One region of the Microbacterium sp. zg.Y909 genome, then DNA from elsewhere that is predicted to be linked to it. Evidence: predicted binding sites of a transcription regulator. Region 1 holds the regulator's gene; each other region holds the start of a gene.
What was found. Region 1 encodes LexA, which represses DNA repair genes until DNA is damaged. Its sites were predicted from a motif close to TCGAACANNTGTTCGA; they were not measured.
Positions count from the first base shown of each region.

Region 2: the regulator LexA is predicted to act here: its motif matches at 5,718-5,733, upstream of ruvA (Holliday junction branch migration protein RuvA).
Region 3: the regulator LexA is predicted to act here: its motif matches at 2,103-2,118, upstream of NQ160_RS14490 (HNH endonuclease signature motif containing protein).

Region 1 covers NZ_JANJFJ010000285.1:110-5,471, reverse strand. Annotated here, with positions in the region: gene metE (5-methyltetrahydropteroyltriglutamate--homocysteine S-methyltransferase) at 1-2,236, shown strand, start outside; gene lexA (transcriptional repressor LexA) at 2,340-3,038, opposite strand; gene NQ160_RS17215 (LysM peptidoglycan-binding domain-containing protein) at 3,290-3,649, shown strand; gene NQ160_RS17210 (histidinol-phosphate transaminase) at 3,669-4,763, shown strand; gene hisB (imidazoleglycerol-phosphate dehydratase HisB) at 4,760-5,362, shown strand, end outside.
Region 2 covers NZ_JANJFJ010000119.1:2,366-10,906, reverse strand. Annotated here, with positions in the region: partial or broken gene NQ160_RS10560 (RelA/SpoT family protein) at 1-661, opposite strand, end outside; gene secF (protein translocase subunit SecF) at 728-1,717, opposite strand; gene secD (protein translocase subunit SecD) at 1,717-3,444, opposite strand; gene NQ160_RS10545 (preprotein translocase subunit YajC) at 3,488-3,940, opposite strand; gene ruvB (Holliday junction branch migration DNA helicase RuvB) at 4,016-5,071, opposite strand; gene ruvA (Holliday junction branch migration protein RuvA) at 5,064-5,696, opposite strand; gene NQ160_RS10530 (HNH endonuclease signature motif containing protein) at 5,803-7,188, opposite strand; gene ruvC (crossover junction endodeoxyribonuclease RuvC) at 7,375-7,965, opposite strand; gene NQ160_RS10520 (YebC/PmpR family DNA-binding transcriptional regulator) at 8,027-8,541, opposite strand, start outside.
Region 3 covers NZ_JANJFJ010000206.1:255-7,392, forward strand. Annotated here, with positions in the region: partial or broken gene NQ160_RS14475 (carbohydrate ABC transporter permease) at 1-189, shown strand, start outside; gene NQ160_RS14480 (BadF/BadG/BcrA/BcrD ATPase family protein) at 186-1,163, shown strand; gene NQ160_RS14485 (NUDIX hydrolase) at 1,294-2,034, shown strand; gene NQ160_RS14490 (HNH endonuclease signature motif containing protein) at 2,140-3,723, shown strand; gene NQ160_RS14495 (LON peptidase substrate-binding domain-containing protein) at 3,628-4,251, opposite strand; gene NQ160_RS14500 (DUF427 domain-containing protein) at 4,325-4,822, shown strand; gene NQ160_RS14505 (hypothetical protein) at 4,960-5,358, shown strand; gene NQ160_RS14510 (DUF1697 domain-containing protein) at 5,402-5,932, opposite strand; gene NQ160_RS14515 (O-acetyl-ADP-ribose deacetylase) at 5,995-6,507, opposite strand; partial or broken gene NQ160_RS14520 (SDR family oxidoreductase) at 6,609-7,138, shown strand, end outside.

The sequences.
Region 1 (5,362 bases):
CGGATCCCTCGACGAAGCGGGTCTGGAGCGCGCCGCCGCCGACCTGCGCCGTGGCACGCGCGAGCGGCTCGTCGAACTCGGGCTCGCGCGGGAGGACTCGTCCGTCCCGGAGAGCTTCTCGTTCTACGACCAGGTGCTCGACGCCGCGGTCGCCGTCGGTGCTCTGCCCGCACGCTTCGCCGACCTGCGTGACGGTGACGGCACCATTCCGCTGTCGGCATACTTCGTCGCCGCGCGCGGTGACGGCGACCGGGCGCCGCTCGAGATGACGAAGTGGTTCGACACGAACTACCACTACCTCGTGCCCGAGATCGGTCCTGAGACCGCGTTCGCGCTGTCGACGGACCGCTTCGCCCGCCAGGTCGCCGAGGCGAAGGCCGACGGCGTGACCGTTCGCCCGGTCGTCGTAGGGCCCGTCACCCTCCTCGCGCTGGCCAAGGCGACGGATGCCGCGCCCGAGGGCTTCGACCCGCTCAGCCGCCTCGAGGACCTGCTGCCGGTGTACCGGGATCTCCTCGCGACCCTGCGTGCAGCCGGAGCGGAGTGGGTGCAGCTCGACGAACCCGCACTCGTGAGCGAGAGCCTGCCGGCGGCGCCGGAGCGCCTGGCCGAGGCGGCTGCGCGCGCCTACGCCGTGCTGGGTTCGGCAGCTGACCGTCCCGCCATCCTGGTCGCCGCCGGCTACGCGCAGCTCTCCCCTTCGGCGTGGGCGGGTCTGGCCGCCGCTCCCATCGAGGCCATCGCAGTCGACCTGCACCGCGGCTCCGTGCTGCCCGTCGTCGACGGGCTGGGGGACAAGATCCTCGTGGGCGGCGTCATCGACGGCCGGAACGTCTGGCGCGGCGATCTGGATGCCGCGTGGGAGCGTCTCGCTGCGCTGCGCAGCCTCGGTGCCGCAGGAGTGGCCGCAGCCACTTCCACCTCGCTCCAGCACGTGCCGCACGACGTCTCGGACGAGCCCGATCTCGATCCACGCCTGGCGTCGTGGCTGGCCTTCGCCGATCAGAAGGTCGGTCAAGTGGTGACCCTCGCGCGCGGCCTCTCGCGGGGCAGGGCGGCGATCGAGGACGAGCTCCACGCCGCTTCACGCGCGCTGGACGACCGGCGTGCGGCGCCGGGGGTGCGCGACGGCTCTGTCCGCGCCCGCGCCGCGGGGCTCGCGCCGGGCGACTACCGTCGCGCGGCGGCCGGCGACCGCGAAGAGGCACAGCGCGCGGCGCTGGGACTGCCCGTGCTTCCGACCACGACCATCGGCTCGTTCCCGCAGACCCCCGAGATCCGCCGCGCCCGCGCCGCGCACGCTGCGGGGCGCCTGGATGGCGAACAGTACCGGGAGTTCCTCCGCGAGGAGATCCGGCAGGTGATCGCACTGCAGGAGCAGCTCGAGCTCGACGTGCTCGTGCACGGCGAGGCGGAGCGCAATGACATGGTGCAGTACTTCGCCGAGAACCTCGACGGGTTCGCCGTGACGCGCAACGGATGGGTGCAGTCGTACGGCTCACGCGCGACCCGGCCGTCGATCCTCTGGGGCGACGTCGCGCGTCCGGCCCCGATCACCGTCGCCTGGTCGGCCTACGCACAGAGTCTCACCGCGAAGCACGTCAAGGGCATGCTCACGGGCCCGGTGACGATCCTCGCGTGGTCGTTCGTGCGCGACGACCAGCCGCTCGCCGAGACCGCAGACCAGGTCGCGCTCGCGCTGCGCGACGAGATCGCCGACCTCGAGGCCGCGGGCCTGCGCATCGTGCAGGTCGACGAGCCCGCGCTGCGGGAGCTGCTGCCGCTGAAAGCGGCCGATCAGCCGGCGTACCTCGACTGGTCCGTCGCGTCGTTCCGGCTCGCCACCGCCGGCGCCGCTGCGACCACCCAGGTGCATACGCACCTCTGCTACTCGGAGTTCGCGGTCGTCATCGAGGCGATCGCGGCGCTCGATGCCGATGTCACCTCGATCGAGGCCGCACGCAGCCGCGGCGAGGTCATCGCCGACATCCGCCGCTCCGGCTTCGCCCGCGGCGTCGGGCCTGGCGTCTACGACATCCACTCTCCGCGCGTGCCGTCGACGGACGAGATCGCGGCGCTGCTTCGACGAGCGGTCGACGAGCTGCCCGTGGGACAGGTGTGGGTCAATCCGGATTGCGGGCTCAAGACGCGCGGCTACGAGGAGACGGTGCAGTCGCTGCGGAATCTGGTCGCGGCAACGCGCAGTGTGCGCGATCAGGTGGCCGCGCGCGTGTGACGCGAGCGGCGGTGCCCGCCGACGGGCGTCGACCGCCCGCCGGTGGGGCGACGCAGGAGGGGATGCCGCGGTCGTCGCGGCATCCCCTCCCTGTCGTTCTGCGTCAGATCGCCCGCAGGACCGCCACGATCTTGCCCAGCACGACGGCTTCGTCGCCCAGGATCGGTTCGAAGGCGCTGTTGCGCGGCAGCAGCCACGTGTGACCGTCGCGCTGACGGAATGTCTTCACGGTCGCCTCGCCGTCGAGCATCGCCGCGACGATGTCGCCGTTCTCAGCGGTCGCCTGGGAGCGGACGACCACCCAGTCGCCGTCGCAGATGGCGGCGTCGATCATCGACTCGCCGCTCACCTTGAGCATGAACAGGTCGCCCTTGCCGACCAGCTGACGCGGCAGCGGGAAGATCTCCTCGACCTGCTGGTCTGCGGTGATGGGGACCCCCGCGGCGATGCGTCCGACCAGCGGCACCAGGGCGGCGTCGCCCACCGACGGTGCCGCGTCGGCCGGGTTCTCGCCGGCGGAGCCGGGCAGGTCGATCAGCACCTCCATGGCGCGGGTCTTGCCGGCGTCGCGGCGCAGGTACCCGCTCAGCTCGAGCTGGTTGAGCTGGTGGGTGACGCTCGAGAGCGACTTCAGCCCGACCGCGTCGCCGATCTCCCGCATGCTCGGCGGGTAGCCGTGGCGCGCGATCGACCGCTGGATCACCTCGAGGATCGCGAGCTGCTTCTCGCTCAGGCTCTTGCGTCGGCGCGTGTGCGGCTTGTCCTGAGCCCGCTCACGGCCGGCCGGTGTCGCGTCGGTCATCGCCCTCTCCCGTCTCGCCGCATGGGGCAGCGTCTTCGAATGTCGGAGGTCCGTGGTGGGGTGCTCCTATCGAAACCGTATCCGGTGACGGATGCCGACAGGTCGAGGTGCGCGCGTGTCGCGTGCGATCGATCTGCGAGCGAGTTTCGTGCTTGACAGCCTATAACTTCGAAGATAACTTCGGAAGAGAACTTCGCATCCGGCTCTCCCGGCCGAGAGTCGGATGCGAAGATCGCGACACAGGAGGACTCATGACCACCATCCAGCTCGCCGGACCCACGCCGTCCGCCACGCGGCTGCGGATCACCTCTCGCGGTCGACGCGTGCTCGTCGGCATCGCCGCGCTGCCCGCCGTCGCCGCCGTCGCGGTCGCCGTGCTCAGCGGAGGGGGAGCGCTGGCGACGGTCTCCGACTCGGCACCCGCCGGCAGCTTCGAGACCGTGACAGTCGCCACGGGCGAGTCCCTCTGGGGCATCGCCGAAGAGGTGGCACCGCAGGCCGATCCGCGCGACGTCATCGACGCCATCGTGCGCCTCAACGCGCTCGAGACCTCGGCCGTCGCCGCCGGGCAGCGCCTGTCGATCCCGCTGGAGTACTCCGCCGACCGCTGATCGCGCCATGCGCTCTAGCATGGGAGGGGTGATCGTGTCTCTTGACGACCTGCCCCTCCGCGCGGATCTGCGTGGCCAAACTCCGTACGGCGCACCCCAGGCGGCTCTGCCCGTCGCCCTGAACGTCAATGAGAACACCCATCCCGTCCCTGACGAGGTGGCCGGTGACATCCTCGACTCGGTGGCCCGGGCGCTCCGCGAGATCAACCGCTATCCCGACCGTGAGTTCACGGCGCTGCGCGAGGGTTTCGCCGAGTACCTCGGGCACGGCCTCGGCCCTGAACAGATCTGGGCGGCCAACGGCTCGAACGAGGTCCTGCAGCACGTGCTGCAGGCGTTCGCCGGCCCGGGACGCACCGCCTTCTCCTTCGCCCCGACGTACTCGATGTACCCGCTGCTCACCCGAGGGACGGGGGCCTCGTGGATCGCCGGCCACCGGGCGCACGACTTCACCCTGAGCCCGTCCGACGCGGCGTCCCAGGTCGCCGACGCATCGCCGGACGTCATCTTCCTCTGCGCGCCGAACAACCCGACGGGCACGCCGCTGCCGCTCGACGTCGTCGAGGCGGTCTACGAGGCCAGCCACGGGATCGTCGTCGTCGACGAGGCATACGCGGAGTTCGCGCCCCACGAGCAGCAGTCGGCGATCACGTTGCTGCCGGGCAGGGAGCGCCTCGTCGTCTCACGCACCATGAGCAAGGCCTTCGCTTTCGCCGGCGCCCGGGTGGGCTACCTGGCCGCCGATCCGGCGCTGATCGACGCCCTGCGGCTCGTGCGTTTGCCGTACCACCTGAGCGCGCTCACGCAGGCGGCGGCGACGGCGGCCCTTCGACACGCGCCCGTCATGCTCGGCATGGTCGACGAGATCGTCGCGCAGCGCGACCGCATCTCCGCCACCCTCCAGGCGCTCGGGTACGAGCCCCACGAATCGTGGACCAACTTCGTGCTCTTCGGGGGCGTGGATGATCCCGCCGCGACCTGGCAGGCGCTGTACGACCGGGGGGTGCTCATCCGCGATGTCGGCATCCCGGGGCACCTGCGGGTGACGGCGGGCACCGAGGCCGAGACCACCGCGTTCCTCGACGCGCTGGCCTCGATAGACTCGACGCCATGACCCGTCCCGAGGCGCGTACCGCGTCTGTGCGCCGCGCGACCAGCGAGTCCACCGTCGAGCTCGAACTCGATCTCGACGGCACCGGCCGCAGCCACATCGACACGAGCGTGCCGTTCTTCGACCACCTGCTGACCGCCTTCGCGAAGCACTCGCTGACCGATCTCACCGTGCGTGCATCAGGCGACACCGACATCGACGCCCACCACACCGTCGAGGACGTCGCAATCGTGCTCGGTCAGGCGATCCGCGAGGCACTCGGCGACAAGAGCGGCATCTCGCGGTACGGCGACGCCCTGGTGCCGCTGGACGAGGCGCTCGCGCAGGCGGTCGTCGACATCAGCGGACGCCCCTACCTGGTGCACACCGGTGAGCCCGCCGGGTACGAGTTCCACCTCATCGGCGGCCACTTCACCGGCTCGCTGGTGCGGCACACGTTCGAGGCGATCGCCTTCCACGCCGGTATGACCGTGCACGTCACCGTGCTGGGTGGTCGTGACCCCCACCACATCGCCGAGGCGGAGTACAAGGCGTTCGCGCGCGCGTTCCGCCAGGCCAAGGCCCTCGACCCGCTCGTGCAGGGCGTGCCCAGCACGAAGGGC
Region 2 (8,541 bases), on a different contig from region 1:
CGGCGTAGAGCTTCGGGTGCAGCACCGCGAATGAGAGGTCCTCGAGCTCGGACTTCACAGCCTGGATGCCGAGGCGGTGCGCGAGGGGCGCATAGATCTCGAGGGTCTCGGTCGCCTTCTTGGCGGCCTTCTCCGGCGGAACGAATCCCCAGGTGCGCGCGTTGTGCAGACGGTCGGCGAGCTTGATCAGCAGCACGCGGATGTCGCGGGACATCGCCACGATCATCTTTCGCACCGTCTCGGCCTGCGCGGCGTCGCCGTACTTGACCTTGTCGAGCTTGGTGACCCCGTCCACCAGCATCGCGACCTCGTCGCCGAAGTCGGCGCTCAGCTGGTCGAGCCGGTAGTCGGTGTCCTCCACCGTGTCGTGCAGCAGAGCCGCGGCGATGGCGCGCGGCCCCAGGCCGAGGTCGGCGAGGATCTGGGCGACGGCGAGCGGGTGGGTGATGTAGGGCTCACCGCTTCGCCGTTTCTGGCCCGCGTGTGCGCGGTCCGCTGCGGCGTACGCACGCTCGACGATCGACAGGTCACCCTTGGGGTGGTGGGTGCGCACCGTCCGCAACAGCTTCTCGACGTCGTCGCGGCGTGCCGCCCGCGAGAAGATGCGAGGGACGAGTCGGCGCAGCGACGATGACTGGGCGGCGGGCACGGCCTCTGTCATGCGCTCACCTCCGGTCGTCTCAACCCGTCAATTCTACGTCCGCCCGCGGTGCGGGCAGGCTGCGCCTCAGGCGTCCGTCAGGGCCAGTTCGCGAGCGGTACGCACCCGCTCGTCGCGTGCCTTGATGGCCGGTTCGTTCTCGCGCATCAGCGAGTACAGGGGTGCGGCGACGAACACGGTCGAGTACGCCGCGACGATCGTGCCGACGAAGATCGACAGCGAGATGTCGGTGAGGGTCTGCGCGCCCAGCCACAGCGCGCCGATGAAGAGGATCGCGCCGGTGGGGAGGATGGCCACGACCGTCGTGTTGATCGAACGCACCAGCGTCTGGTTCACGGCGAGGTTGACCGATTCGCCGAAGAGCCGGCCGGAGTTCTCGCCGTCCTCCGTGGTGTTCTCCCTGATCTTGTCGAACACCACCGTCGTGTCGTAGAGGGCGTAGGAGAGGATCGTGAGGAAGCCGATCACCGCCGCCGGCGAGATCTCGAAGCCGAACAGCGAGTAGATCCCGACCGTGATGATGAGCACGTCGACCAGGCCGATGATCGCGGCGACCGACATCTTCCAGGTGCGGAAGTACAGCGCGAGGATGATGAAGGTCATGGCAAGGAAGATCGCCAGGCCCCACAGCGACTGCCGGGTCACGTCGGCGCCCCAGCTGGGACCGATGAAGGACGAGGTGACCTCGGCTGGCGCGACGTCGTAGACCTCGGCCAACGCCGCAGTGACCGCCTGCGTCTCGTTAGCGGTCATCTGGTCGGTCTGCACGCGGATGGCGTCACCGCCGACGGTGGTGACCTTGGTGGTGGCGCCCTCGACGACCGATTGGACCGCGTCGGTGGCGAGGGCCTGATCGGTCTCGGCCACGTTGGACACGGTGAACTGCGACCCACCCGTGAACTCGATCGAGAACTGGATGGGGCGGAACAGCGGCACGAGGGCCGCGCCGATCACCAGGGCCGCCGCGAGGATGAACCACAGTCGCCGCTTCGGGATGAAAGGCAGCGAGAGCTTGCCGGTGTAGAGGTCGTTGCCGAAGTTGCTCATGGCGCCCATCAGCTGCTCCCCTCCTTCGTGCGGTCGGTATTGCCACCGCGACGTGCGGCTGCGAGCTCGGCCTGTTTGCGCTCGGCGATGGTCTGCCGGCGTTCGGCCTCACCCTTGGCGCGGACGGCGCGTTTGCCGGCGCCCCCCTTGGCGGGGACGATCGGCGTGCGGAACTGCGCACGCCCGCGGTAGACGGCGCCCAGCGCGGCGGGGTCCAGACCCGACAGCGGGTGACCGGATCCGAAGAAGCGGGTGCGTGCCAGAAGCTGCAGCGTCGGGTGGGTGAACAGGATGAAGATGAGCACGTCGATGACGGTCGTCAGACCCAGCGTGAAGGCGAATCCCTTCACCGTCGCGTCGGCGAGGATGTACAGCACGACAGCGGCAAGGACGTTGATCGACTTCGAGATGTAGATCGTCCGTTTCGCGCGGGACCAGCCGTCCTCGACGGCGCTGGTGATGCTCTTGCCGTCGCGCAGTTCGTCTCGGATGCGTTCGAAGTAGACGATGAACGAGTCGGCGGTGAAGCCGATCGACACGATCACGCCCGCGACGCCGGCGAGTGACAGACGGAAGCCCATGCGCCAGGCCAGGATGCACAGGGAGATGTAGGTGAGCACACCCATCACCAGCAGGGACGCGATGATGATGAAGCCCAGCGCGCGGTAGACCGCCACCGAGTACAACGCCACCAGCAGAAGGCCGATGAGTCCGGCGATGAGGCCGATCTGCAGCTGCTGGGAGCCGAGCGTCGCCGAGATCGTGCTCGAGCTCTGCACCTCGAAGCTCAGGGGCAGCGCGCCGTACTTCAGCTGGTCGGCGAGCACCTTGGCGCTCTCCTGCGTGAAGCTTCCGGTGATCTGCGGCTTGCCGTCGAGGATGACGGCGTTCATCGACGGAGCCGACAGCACGAAGCCGTCGAGGATGAACGCGAACTGGTTCAGCGGCGGGCTCTGGCCGTACAGCCGCTGGCTGATCTGACCGAACTCGCGGGTGCCCTGATCGTCGAAGACGAGGTTGACCGCCCACTGGCCGTTCTGCTGGACGATGCCGTGGCTGGCGTCCGAGATCGACGATCCGTCGAGTTCGACGGGCCCCAGCAGGTACTTGACGGTGCCGGACGGGTCGCAGGTGATCAGCGGCTGGTCCGCAGGCGCGGAAGCGGGGTCGTTCGCCGGGTCGGCGCAGTCGTAGGCGAGGTACTGCGCCTCGAGCGCCGGGGTGATCCACGCCAGGTCGCTGCCGCTGGTGGGCTCCGTGGACGGGGTCGCCTGCAGGGACGGATCGGGCTGCGGGTACGGCGTCTCGTTGCCGTCCTCACCGATGAAGGTGTTGGCGGGTGCGCCGGTGGCCAGCACCGCGCGCAGCTGCAACTGCGCGGAGGCCTCGATGCGCTCGCGCGTGGCTTCGTCTGCCTCGCCCGGGATCTGGACGACGATGTTGCGGCCGCCCTCGGTGGTGACGTCGGCCTCGCCGACGCCCGAGGCGTCGACACGCTGGCGGATGATCGTGACAGCCTGGTTCATCTGCTCGGTGCTGGGGTCGGCGCCGTCCTCGGTCTGCGCTTCGAGGATGATCTGCGTTCCGCCCTGCAGGTCGAGCGCGAGTTCCGGAACCCACGAGCTCTTGCCGAAGCCGTACACGCCGAGCGCGTTGATGCCGAACAGGAGGGCGGTGATGACCAGAAGTCCGGTCAACGCGCGCCAGGCGTGCCGGACGGGGGTGGAAGTGGCCACGTGTGGTCAGCTTTCTCGCGCGCCGCCGCAGCGGCGAGACGGATCAGGCCAGGGGCTTGGTGCCCGGGTCGGTGTCGTTCGTGCCGCCCGATGCGCGGTTGCGGTCATCGTCGACCGAGGTGATGTCGCCGTCGGCGACATCGGCGACGTACTCGTCTTCGGCTGCCTCGGACTCGATGAACTCGTCTTCGGTGACGACGCCCTCGGCCGGGTCGACGACGCGCAGGATCGCCTGGCTGTGCACCTTGATGTCGACACCCGGCGCGATTTCAACGATGGCCGGCTGGTCGAGGTTCTCGGGGTCGTAGGCCACGATCGTGCCGTAGAGGCCGCCCTGAAGGAGCACCTCGGCGCCGGGAACCGTCTGGCGCGCCTTCGCCTCCTGCTCGGCCTTCTGGCGCTGCATGCGTCGGCGCGAGCTCCAGAACATGAAGACGAGCAGAGCGCCGAGCAGCAGGATGAGGCCGTACTCGGCGAAGAAGACAGCGAATTCCATGGAGGTGAGGTCACCTTTCGGTTCGGGCATGCCGTGAGGCACCCCAGCAGAGGTTGCGGCGAAAGCCTTCAGCGATTATAGGTCATCGATGCGCAGCGCCCCTTCGGCGTGCGGAACGCGCAGGTGGGCATATGCCTCGGGGGTGGCGATGCGACCGCGGGGCGTACGCCCCATGAACCCGATGCGCACCAGATACGGCTCCACCACAGACTCGACCGTCTCGGCCTCCTCCCCCACGGTCACCGCGAGGGTGCTGAGCCCCACCGGTCCCCCGCGGAATCGTCGAACGAGCGCGTCGAGCACGGCGCGGTCGAGCCGGTCCAGCCCGATCGGGTCGACGTCGTAGAGCTCGAGCGCGGCGTTGACGTCGGCCTGCGTCGCCGCCGGCCCGCCGTTGAAGGCGCTGGCGCGCCCGCCCTGGCCGTGCACGATGACGTAGTCGCGCACGCGCCGCAGCAGGCGGTTGGCGATGCGGGGCGTGCCGCGGGAGCGCCGCGCGATCTCGGCGCGCGCATGTGCCGGAAGACCGACCCCGAGCACGAGAGCCGATCGCTCCACGACCTGTTCCAGTTCGCTCGGTTCGTAGTACTCGAGGTGCGCGGTGAACCCGAACCGGTCCCGCAGCGGATTGGGGAGCATGCCGGAGCGGGTCGTGGCGCCCACGAGGGTGAACGGCGCCAGCTCGAGGGGGATGCTCGTGGCGCCGGCACCCTTGCCCACCATGATGTCGATGCGGAAGTCCTCCATGGCGAGGTACAGCATCTCTTCGGCGGAGCGGGCCATGCGGTGGATCTCGTCGATGAAGAGCACTTCGCCGGGCGTCAGGCTGGACAGCAGCGCCGCCAGGTCGCCGGCGTGCTGGATTGCAGGCCCCGACGACAGGCGAAGCGGACGGTCGCTCTCGTGGGCGACGATCATCGCCAGCGTGGTCTTTCCCAGGCCCGGGGGCCCGGAGAGCAGGATGTGGTCGGCCGGGCGCTGCTGGATGCGCGCCGCCTCGAGCAGCAGCTGCAGCTGGCCGCGCACCTTGTGCTGCCCGACGAACTCGGCCAGCGAGCTGGGTCGCAGCGCACCTTCGACCGCCAGCTCGATCTCGTCCTGCGGCTCGGCGGGGTTCACGGTCTCATCCACCGGCGGGCTCCTTGCGGGAGGGGCCCAGCTGGGCCAGCGTCAGGCGCAGCAGCGCTGAGACGTCGCCCCGCTGGCGCTCGGATGCCGCCTCGGCCACCGGGCCGACGGCCTCCGCCGCGATCCGCTCGCTCCAGCCCAGGCCGACGAGGGCGGCCACGACCTGCGCGACGACCTTCTCGTCGGCCTTTCCCGACGCGACAGCCCCGCCCGTGCCGCCGAGCCCGAGGGCCTGCAGCTTGCCGGCGAGCTGAACCACGATGAGCTTGGCCGTCTTGGGTCCGATTCCCGACACGCGACGAAACGGCGCGTCGTCCTCTGCGGTGACCGCCTGCGCGATCTGGTCGACGGTCAGCGAAGCCAGCACGCCGAGGGCGGATTTGGGCCCCACCCCAGACACGCTGATCAGCTGGAGGAAGACGCTGAGCTCGTCGCGGGTGGCGAACCCGAACAGCGCCAGGGCGTCCTCGCGCACGACGAGGTGCGTGTGCAGCACGATCTCGTCGCCTACATGAAAGCTCCGCGACAGTTGCGGGGTCACCGCGATCGAGAACCCGACGCCGTTGACGTCGACGATCACGCTGTCGGGATCGAGGTGCAGCACGCGACCGCGTGCGGAGGAGATCATGCTCCGAGCCTACGGCCGCGTTCGGATGTTTGTTCTATCGACACGCGCCCGCGGCCGGGGTCGGCCCTGTCGGGTGCCCCGCGGCCAGGCTGTTGCCGAGGCGTTCTCAGAACGGTGGTGGGCCCTCGGCTGCGGCCAGGGCGGTGAATTCGAGCACGCGTCGCGGGATGTCGAGGTGGGTCCGCCCGGTGGGGCTGGTCCATTCCAGGATGCCGTGCAGCTTCTGGATCACGGTCCAGGCGCCGGCGTGTTTGAGGGTGTGGTGCCGGACGCAGAGGTTCGCGAGGTTGCACAACGCGGTGGGTCCGCCTCGCGCGTGGTCGAGGGTGTGGTCGTGGTCGCAGTAGTACACGGGCCTTCGGCATCCGGGGAACCGGCAGTGCTCGTCGCGGGCGTCGAGGTGCCTGCGTTGTGCGCGGTTGGGCCGGTAGGTGTCGACGTGCTGCACGGCGCCGGTGGTCGGTGAGGTGAACACCCGCTCCCAGAGGTCCGTGGTCGCGGCGAGGTGCCGGGCGGTGTCGGGGTCGATGGGCCCGTATCCGATGAGTTCGGCCGGCGCGGTGCCTTCGCCGGTGAGGGTGTCGGCGGGGATCACGATCTGCACGTGCGCGGTGATCGCCTGCCCCGCGGGGATGCTGCGGGACGAGGCGGGTGTGCTGGCGTGGCCGGTGAGCAGCAGGTCGGTGAGGACGTCGGCCCGGACCTGGTCGGCGGTGCGGGTATCGGTCGCGGCTGCGTCGGTGTCCGCTGGCTCTTCGGCCACGGGCTGCTCATCCGGGTGTGCCTGCACCGTGCCCGTGGCGTCGATGTCCGAAGGCGCGGCCGCGCCGCCGTCCTCAGGCGTGCTTGCCGCGGGCCCGCTGTCCGTCCCGTCTGCGGCCGCGGCGCGCTGGGCGGCGGCGACCTCGCGGGCGTGTTGGGTGAGCCGGTCGTGGATCGCGTACGCCAACGCCGCCGGGAGCACCGCGGCAAGTTCCGCCATCCCGTCCTCGAGATCCCGCACCCACACCCGCCGCCCGGCGGCAGCCTCGGCGTGACGCTCGGCGAGGGGTACGGGGTGCAGGTTCTGCGCGATCATCGCGATGATCGGCTTGGCCCGCCCCGGTGTCTCCCGCTCGCAGACGACCAGGGCGGCCTGTTCGAACCGGGCGCGCGCGTCGGGGTCGGTGATGCGGACCCCGGCATCCTGAATGATCCGCACGTGCGCCGTGTCGATGGCCCCCGCCCGCAACGCCGCGACGGTCGCGGCGAACCCGGTCACCAGGACGGTCGCGTCGTGCAGGCGGTCCTGGATCACACGGTCGGACCGGCGCAACACCGCGGCGACGTCGGCGGCCATCTCCCGCAACGGCATCTCCCGCTCCCGGCCCGCACTGGACGGCACCAGGGCGGTCCGCGCCGCCGCGATCGCATCCGCCCGCGCCAGCAACCCCAGCTCCTCGGCCTGCAACGCCGCGATCCGCGCCCTCGTGCGCTCCAACTCCCCCAGCACCGCACCACGCGAGCGCGTATCGCGTCTCGTCGTGGCTGGCGGTGAACTGCTCATACCCATAATTCTGCCGAGGTCCACCGACATTGACCGCGCCTAAAACCCAGGCCAAACGGCGATTGTGGACAACTTCTGCCGGCATCCGGCTGTGGAGAAACCGGCGCCTAACACCGGCCGAAAACCAAACCCTCAGCGCCGCGTCACACGCTCGGCATTCGCCCACGCCCGCTGCGCCGGCGTCAGCGTCGCCGAGCCAGAGCCAGAGCCAGAGCCAGAGGCAGAGGCCGTCAGCCCACCGCGCCAGGCATGGCAGAGAGCCAGGGCCAGCGCGTCGGCGGCATCCGCCGGCTGGGGCAACGCGTCGAGCCGCAGCACGCGCGCGACCATGGTCTGCACCTGCAGCTTGTCCGCGGCGCCGTAGCCGGTGACAGCGGCCTTCACCTCGGAGGGCGTGTGGGTCGCGGCAACCAGGCCCCGCTCCCCCGCCAGCAGCAGGGCGATGCCGCTGGCCTGCGCCGTGCCCATCACCGTGCTGCGGTTGTGCTGGGCGAAGACGCGCTCGACGGCGACGACGTCGGGCCGGTACTCATCGAGCACGGCGCGGAGCCCCGCGGCGATGGCCGCGAGACGCTGCTCGATCGGCAGCGACGGCTCGGTGCGCACGACACCGACGTGCACCAGCGACGCCGAGCGGTTGCGCGCGACGTCGACGACCCCGACGCCGCATCGGGTCAGGCCCGGGTCGACGCCGAGAACGCGGAGAGTGCCGGTGGATGCCACCCGCCTACGCTAGCCCGCGGGTGGTGGCATCCGTCCCAGGCGCTCCGTCCGGTGGGTGCGTTCAGTCGCTCTCGTCGTCGGTCTCGAGCTCGCCCTGCACCTCGGGCGTGAGGTCGAAGTTGCTGAAGACGTTCTGCACGTCGTCGCTGTCTTCGAGCGCGTCGATGAGACGGAAGACCTTGCGCGCGGTGTCGGCGTCGATCTCGACCTTGAGGTTCGGGACGAACTCCACATCGGCCGATTCGTAGTCGATGCCGGCATCCTGCAGCGCCGTGCGCACCTTGACCAGGTCGGAGGCCTCGGTGATGACTTCGAACCCCTGCCCGTGGGGCAGGATCTCCTCGGCGCCTGCGTCGAGAACGGCCAGCATGACGTCGTCCTCGGTGGTGTTCTCAGACGACACCACGATGACGCCCTTGCGGGTGAAGTTGTACGCGACGCTGCCGGGATCGGCGAGGTTGCCGCCGTTGCGCGACAGAGCCGTGCGCACCTCGGCCGCGGCGCGGTTCTTGTTGTCGGTCAGACACTCGATCATGAGTGCCACTCCGTTGGGGCCGTAGCCCTCGTACATGATCG
Region 3 (7,138 bases), on a different contig from region 1:
CTGATCCTCATCCGCGACCGTGACGCGTACACGCTGCCGGTGGGCATCACCCGGTTCTTCGGTGAGTACCAGACCGACTGGGCGACCCTCTTCGCGGGGCTGACGCTGGCGACGATTCCGCTCGTCGTGCTCTTCCTCTTCGCCACCAAGCAGATCGTGTCGGGCCTGACCGCGGGCATGAGCAAGTGACGTCGTTGCTCGGGCTCGACATCGGCGGTTCGGGGAGCCGGGTCGGGTTGCGCCTCGAGGGTGCGCCCTCGGGGGAGCGTCTCGAGTTCTCGGGAGAGCGCATCGGCGTGACGGATGGGGGCAGCACGGTGCCGGGCGCCGTGACGTCGCTGGTGGCGCGGGCTGCGCAGGAGTGGCCGGAGGTCGTCGCGGAACTCGCCGGCGTCGGGGTGGGCGCGACGGGTCTGGCGACCCTGGTCGCCGAGCCGGAGCGGTTCGCCGCAGCCCTGTCGGCCCAGCTTCGTGAGCTGACCGGGCGGCCGGTGGCGGTGGCCGTGGCCGTGGATGCCGTGACCGCGCATCTGGGCGCGCTGGGCGGCGAAGCCGGGGCGATCGTGGCGCTCGGGACCGGTGCGATCGCCTTCGGCACGGACGGCCGCGACGTCTGGCGGCGGGTGGACGGGTGGGGGCACCTGCTGGGCGACCGCGGCGCCGGCGCCTGGGTCGGCCTGCAGGGACTCATCGCGGCGATGCGCGCCTATGACGGAGTGGATGCCGCAGGCTCCGAACTGCTGCGGGCGGCCCGGGAGCGACTCGGTGATCCGGTCACCTGGCCGTCGCAGCTGTACACCCGGCCGGATCGCGCCGGCGTGCTGGCATCCTTCGCTGCCGATGTGCTGGCACTGGCAGCCGCCGGTGACGCTTCGGCAGCGGCGATCGCGGCAGAGGCGGGGCGGGAGGCCGCGCGCAGCGGCGTCGCCGCGCTCGAGGGGTCGCTGCCTGCGGTGATCGCGACCACCGGGGGAGTGTTCCGTGCCGGGGGCGTGCTGGCGCAGGCGTTCGAGCAGACGGTCGCGGAGCTGCGTCCCGACGCTCGGGTGCAGCCGGCTGTCGGAGACCCGCTGGACGGCGCGCTGTTGCTGGCTCAGCGCGCGCGGGCGGGTGCGATCGCTACGCACGCGCCGTATGTCTGGGTCGGGGGCGGGACGGACTAGGGGGCTCCGTCCCGCCCTCGGCCCGGTCGGTGGGGGCGCTTCGTCTCGCTTCGCTCGCTCGCTCAGCGACCGGGGGTGGGGGGAGGGGCTGCTGACGCGCCGGCATCCGTCGGCGGCGTAGCCTGAAGCGATGCCTGTTCCGGACGCCCCTCACACCGCGCGCGCACAGCTGGCCGCGCTCGCCGCTGACGTGGAGCGTCGTCGGCGCAGCGAGCCGACCGTCGTGCCGTCGTTCGGGCCGCTCATCGATCTCCCCGTCGCACCCGGATCACGGCCCGCGGCGGTGCTCATCCTCTTCGGTGTGCTCGATGCCACGCCCAGCGAGCGCGCCGCCGCCGACACCGCGGTCTCGCGCGACCTCGACGTGCTGCTGCTCGCTCGGGCGTCGACCCTGCGGTCACACCCCGGGCAGGTCGCGTTCCCCGGCGGCCGGGTCGATCCTGAGGACGACGGGCCTGTCGCCGCGGCCCTGCGCGAGGCACAGGAGGAGACGGGCGTCGACCCGGCCGGGGTCGAGGTGCTCGGCGCGCTCGAGACCATTCCGCTGGCATTCTCGCGACACCTCGTCACCCCGGTGCTCGGATGGTGGCGGCATCCGTCGCCCGTGCACGTCGTCGACGAAGGCGAGTCCGCAGCGGTCTTCCGCGCGCCCGTGGCCGACCTGCTGAGCCCGGCCAACCGCGGCGTCACGGTGCTGCGCGACGGCGCTCGCACGATGCGCGGGCCCGCTTTCCACGTCGGTCAGGGTCCCGAGGCGCACCTCGTGTGGGGGTTCACGGCGATGGTGCTCGACGTGCTGTTCGACCGCCTCGGATGGACCGAGCCGTGGGATGCCACGCGCGAGTTGCCGCTGGAGCGCCCGCCGCGGTGAGGCAGTAGGGGCGGGTTCCCTCCCCAGCTCGGGGGTCGCCCGACCCATGCACAGCTTACCGGCCACTATCGAACAAATGTCCGACGGTGGCGGCATGATGAGGGCATGACCTTCCTCACCGAGTTTGCGACGAGAGCGCAGGCTGTCAGCGGCCACCGCGACCTCGACGTCGTGCCCGGTGAGCTGTTGGCGGCGGTGCGCGCTCTGTCCGATGACGACGTGCTGGCCGTGTTCGAAGAGGCCGCCGCCGTCATGGGCTGCCTCGAGCGGCTGACGGTCGTCACGGCCGCGGTCATCGCCGAGCGGTCCGCCGCGCCGCACGGCGGGCTGGCCGGCACACGCGGCCATCGGTCGCCGGTCGCCCTCATCCAGGAGATCACGGGCGGGTCGCGCGCGGATGCGACGCGGGCGGTGCGCGTGGGCGCGTCGCTGCTCGACGACGCGTGCGGTGCGGGCTCCACCGGTGACGGCGGCGAGGACAAGCGGACGCCGCACGCCGCGATCGCACCGTGGCATGCCGGCCTGCGCCAGGCCATGCTCGCGGGGGTGGTGACCACCGCGCAGCACGACGCGATCCGCCGAGGGCTCGGCGAACCGCCGGACTCGGACGACGCGAGAGCGGTCTGGGCCGTCGCTGCAGAGCAGCTCATGGGCGAGGTGCCGGGGCTCCCGGTGGAAGAGGTGGTCAAGCGGGCGCGAGCAGTGCGGGACGCGCTGGACCCCGCCGGCGCCGAGGACCGGTTCGCGCGGCGGTTCCAGGGACGGTCTTGGCGCATGTGGACGGACGGCGAAGGCGTACACCACGCCCGCATCGACTTCGACGACGAGATGTTCGCGTGGGTCGACTCGATCATCGGTGCGGCACTGCGTCCGCGCCGAGGCGGTCCGCGGTTCATGACCGAGGCCGAGCGGGCCGACGCCGATTCACTCGTGCGCGATGGGCGCACGAACGAGCAGCTGACCTACGACCTCATGATGGACGTCGTTCGAGCGGGGGCTCTGGCCTCGGCCGAGGACGTGTTCGGGGCGCGTCAGCCCGGTGTGCGGCTGGTGGCGGTGCGGGATGCCGTCGGCGCGCGTGACGCGTTCGGGCGTTTCCTGGGCGTCGCGCACGTCGAGGACGGGGGTGCGGCGCTGCCGGGTTCGGTGCTCGACAAGGCGCTGTGCGAGACCGCCAGGGTGCTCGTGAGCGTCGACGGCGCCGGGAACCCGCTCGATGTCGGGCGCGAGCAGCGACTGTCCACGGCGAAGCAGCGGCTCGCCCTCGCCGCCCGTGACGGCGGATGCATGTGGCCCGGCTGCGACCGCCCACCCTCGTACTGCGAAGCGCACCACAGCGACCACTGGTGCGCGGAGCAGGGCCGCACCGACGTCGACCGCGGGATCCTGCTGTGCCGGTTCCATCATCTGCTCCTGCACAACCAGGGGTGGAAGATCACGCGCGACGGGCGGGGACCGTTCCTTCTTCATCCGCCCGGCGGCGAACCCATCGTGCTGCGGTCGAAGTCGCCGGTGCGGTGGGCGTGGGACCCACCCCCCGATCGCGCGGGCTGGCGCGCCGCGTCGACCGAGGCGCATCCGCGACCGGACAGATCAGCCGAGGTCGTCGGCGGGTGGGCGTGTCAGCAGGGGCTCGATGTCGAGGGTCAGGTCGATGATCTGCCGCAGCAGCCCGCCGAGCGTCGTTGAATGCAGCAGCGTGAAGCGGTCCAGCTCACCCAGCGGGGCGATCGCGGCGAGCTGCCACGAGGACTCGACGGGGTCGGGCGAGAGCTCGGTCTCGGCATCCCACCGCACGTTCTCATCGTCGGCGGCGCGCGCGAGCACCCGCCGCACGATGCTCTCGGCCTCGTCGCGCAGCGGCGTCAGCGCGTCGGACCACTCCAGCGGCGGCACGGGCGACACCTCCGCCACCGGGTACGGGTCATCGGGCAGCCACCGGTCGACGGTGATGCGCTCGGCGCCGACGGCCACCACCTGCAGGTCGGTCGCGGTGGGGGCCACGCGCACGAGGCGCGCGATCGTGCCGATGCCGCTGCGCTGCTCGCCGCCGCCGGCCTCGGGACCGCGCTCGATGAGCACGACGCCGAACTGGGGCTCCTCCTCGTCGAGCAGGCGCCCGATCATCGTGAGGTAGCGCGGCTCGAAGATGCGCAGCGGCAGCGGCGTGTAGGGGAGCAGCACGCTGCCCAGCGGGAACATCGGCACGCCGGTCATGGCGACAGTCAACCACCGGTGCGCGCCGCGGGAGCCCTAGCGGCGCATCTCACCGCATTCATACAGTGAGGCCATGACCCACCCCCGCCCCGATCCCGTCGACCCCGGCCAGGAATCGGTCTGGGACTACCCGCGCCCGCCGCGCATCGAGCGCGTCGACACCCCCGTGACGATCGACTTCGGCGGCGTACGCATCGTCGACACGACCGACGTCGTTCGGGTGCTGGAGACGAGCCACCCGCCGGTGTACTACCTGCCGATCGCGGCGTTCGCGCCGGGCTCCCTCGTCCCCACGGACGGCAGCTCGTACTGCGAGTTCAAGGGCGCGGCGGGGTACTTCGACGTGCGCGGCGGAGACCGCGTCGCCCCGCGCGCGGCGTGGAACTACCCTGACCCGTCGCCGGGCTACGAGCTGCTCACCGACCGGGTCGCGGTGTACGCCGGCCCGATGGACCGGTGCACGGTCGACGGCGAGACGGCGGTGCCGCAGCCGGGCATCTTTTACGGCGGCTGGGTGACCTCGTGGGTGCGTGGGCCGTTCAAGGGCGTGCCCGGCTCGATGGGCTGGTGACCCGGGGGTGTGGGTGCCGGCTCCCCGGGCCGGCACCCGTGCCGATCCCCCCGAACCGGCACCGCACACGCTACGGCGACCCTCCGACATCGGCCCGCACCGTCGCGCCCGACGAAGCCCGGTGGCATCATCGGGCCATGACCCGCTACGCGATCGACGCGCCGACGGCCCTGCGGCTGATCGAGGAGGACGCGGTACTCGGGGCCGGGCACTCGCTGGTCGCGCCGAGCGTGCTGCGCACCCACGCCCTCTCGCTGCTCTACCAGCAGGTCCGCGCCGGCGCGCTGGACGAGCGGGTCGCCCTCGCGCGGCTGGAGCGCCTCGCCGAGCTGAAGATCCGCCTGCTCGGCGACCGCGTCTCCCGCGCCACGGCGTGGAAGCTCGCCACGCGCCTCGGCTGGCCCGACACACCGCCGGCGGAGTACCTCGCCGTCGCCGTGCTGCAGGCGGACCTTCTGGTCACGGAAGATCCGCACCTGCGCAGCGGCGCCGAGGACCGCGTGGCGCTGGCCCCCTACGAGGCGCTGCTGCGCTGAGGCGCCTCCGAGTCGGTGCGGGCCGAGTTCGGCGGACCCGTGCTCAGCCGGCGGCACCGAAGCGGGCGACGAGGCGCACGAGGGTCGGCAGCCCGCGGGAGGTTGCGGGTTCGCCGGTCGCCTCCTCGATCGTGGGCGTGGCGTTGCCATCGCCCTCCCGCTCGTTGACGGAAACGACCCAGCCTTCCCCGGCATCCACCACCCGGCACCGGCGGTGCGCGGCGACGCGCGCCAGCTCCGCATCGTCGGGATCGATGCGGCCGCCGGCGTGGAAGGACACCTCCCGCCGGTTGGCGTCGGGCTGCTCGGCGTGCGCGTCGACGATGCGCGCGATCTCCGGCAGCGGGAGCGCGCAGCCCGCGCGGCGCAGGCCCGTGCGGGCCTCAAGCGCCCGCACCGCGTCGGCCACGACTGCGGCGGGGTCGTCGGCCCGGAAGACCACGGTGCCGTTGCTCTGGAACGTCACCGCGTCGGGCACGCCCGCATCGGCGAACGCGGCGAGGATGTCGGCCGTGGACGGATGCCCGCGCTGCCCCTGATTGACGTTGCGCAGCAAGCCGACCCACTCGTCCACGATCTGGATGCTACGACCGACCGCCGCCGCCGGCCAGGCCGAGAAGGGTCGGAACGGGAGGGTCAGCGCGCGGCGGCAGCCGCCACCGCCGCGGCCACCTGGTCGTAGGTCGCCGAATCGAACGCCACTATCCGCACTTCTTCGACCGCGGTGTCGGCGCCGGCGATCGTCTCGACGGCGGCGGCGATGGCATCCGCCTTCGGCCACCCGTAGATGCCGGCGCTCACGAGCGGAAAGGCCACGGACCGGGCGCCCAGCTCGTCGGCCACCTGCAGCGACCGGCGATAGCACGACACCAGCAGCGCCCGGTCCCGCTCGCCCGCGGCGTAGTTCGGGCCGACGGTGTGGATCACCCACCGCGCCGGAAGGTCGCCTGCGGTCGTCCAGCCCGCGTCGCCGGTCGCCAGCCCGTGGGGGAACCGGGCGATGCAGTCGCGCAGGATCTCGGCGCCGCCGGCACGGTGGATCGCGCCGTCGACGCCACCGCCCCCGCGCATCGCGTTGTTCGCGGCGTTCACGATCGCGTCCACCCGCTGCTCGGTGATGTCGCCGCGCACCGCGATGATCCTCGTCATGAGGCCAAGTGTCACCCACGACGGCGCCGCTCGGCGAGCCCCAGAGCGACCTGCGCGGCGCGAGCCCGCCGTGGTATCCGTTGAGGGACGGAAGGGACACCATGCCCGCAACGCCCAGCGCCGACCTCCCCGACCTCGCCGGCCGCACCGCCCTCGTCACCGGCGCGAGCGACGGAGTCGGTCTCGAGGTCGCCCGCGCGCTCGCCGCCGCCGGTGCCCACGTCATCATGCCGGTGCGCAACCGCGACAAGGGAAGCCATGCGATCGCCCGCATCCGGGGCAGCGTCCCCGACGCGAGCCTCGAGCTGCGCGACCTCGACCTCGCCCGCCTCGACTCAGTCTCGGCGCTTGTCGCCACGCTGTCCGCCGAGCGCACCCCGATCCACCTCTTGCTGGCGAACGCCGGCGTCGTGCTCTTGGGCGACCGCCGGCGCCACCTCACCGCCGATGGCTTCGAACTGCACTTCCAGACCAACTTCCTCGGACACTTCTCCCTCGTCATCGGCCTGTTGCCGGTGCTGCGCCGGGCGCGGACGCGCATCGTCCTGCAGACCAGCCTCGCAGCGGCGTTCAGCCGCATCGACTGGTCCGACCTGCAGCTGGAGCGCCGTTACGGCGCATCCCGTGCCTA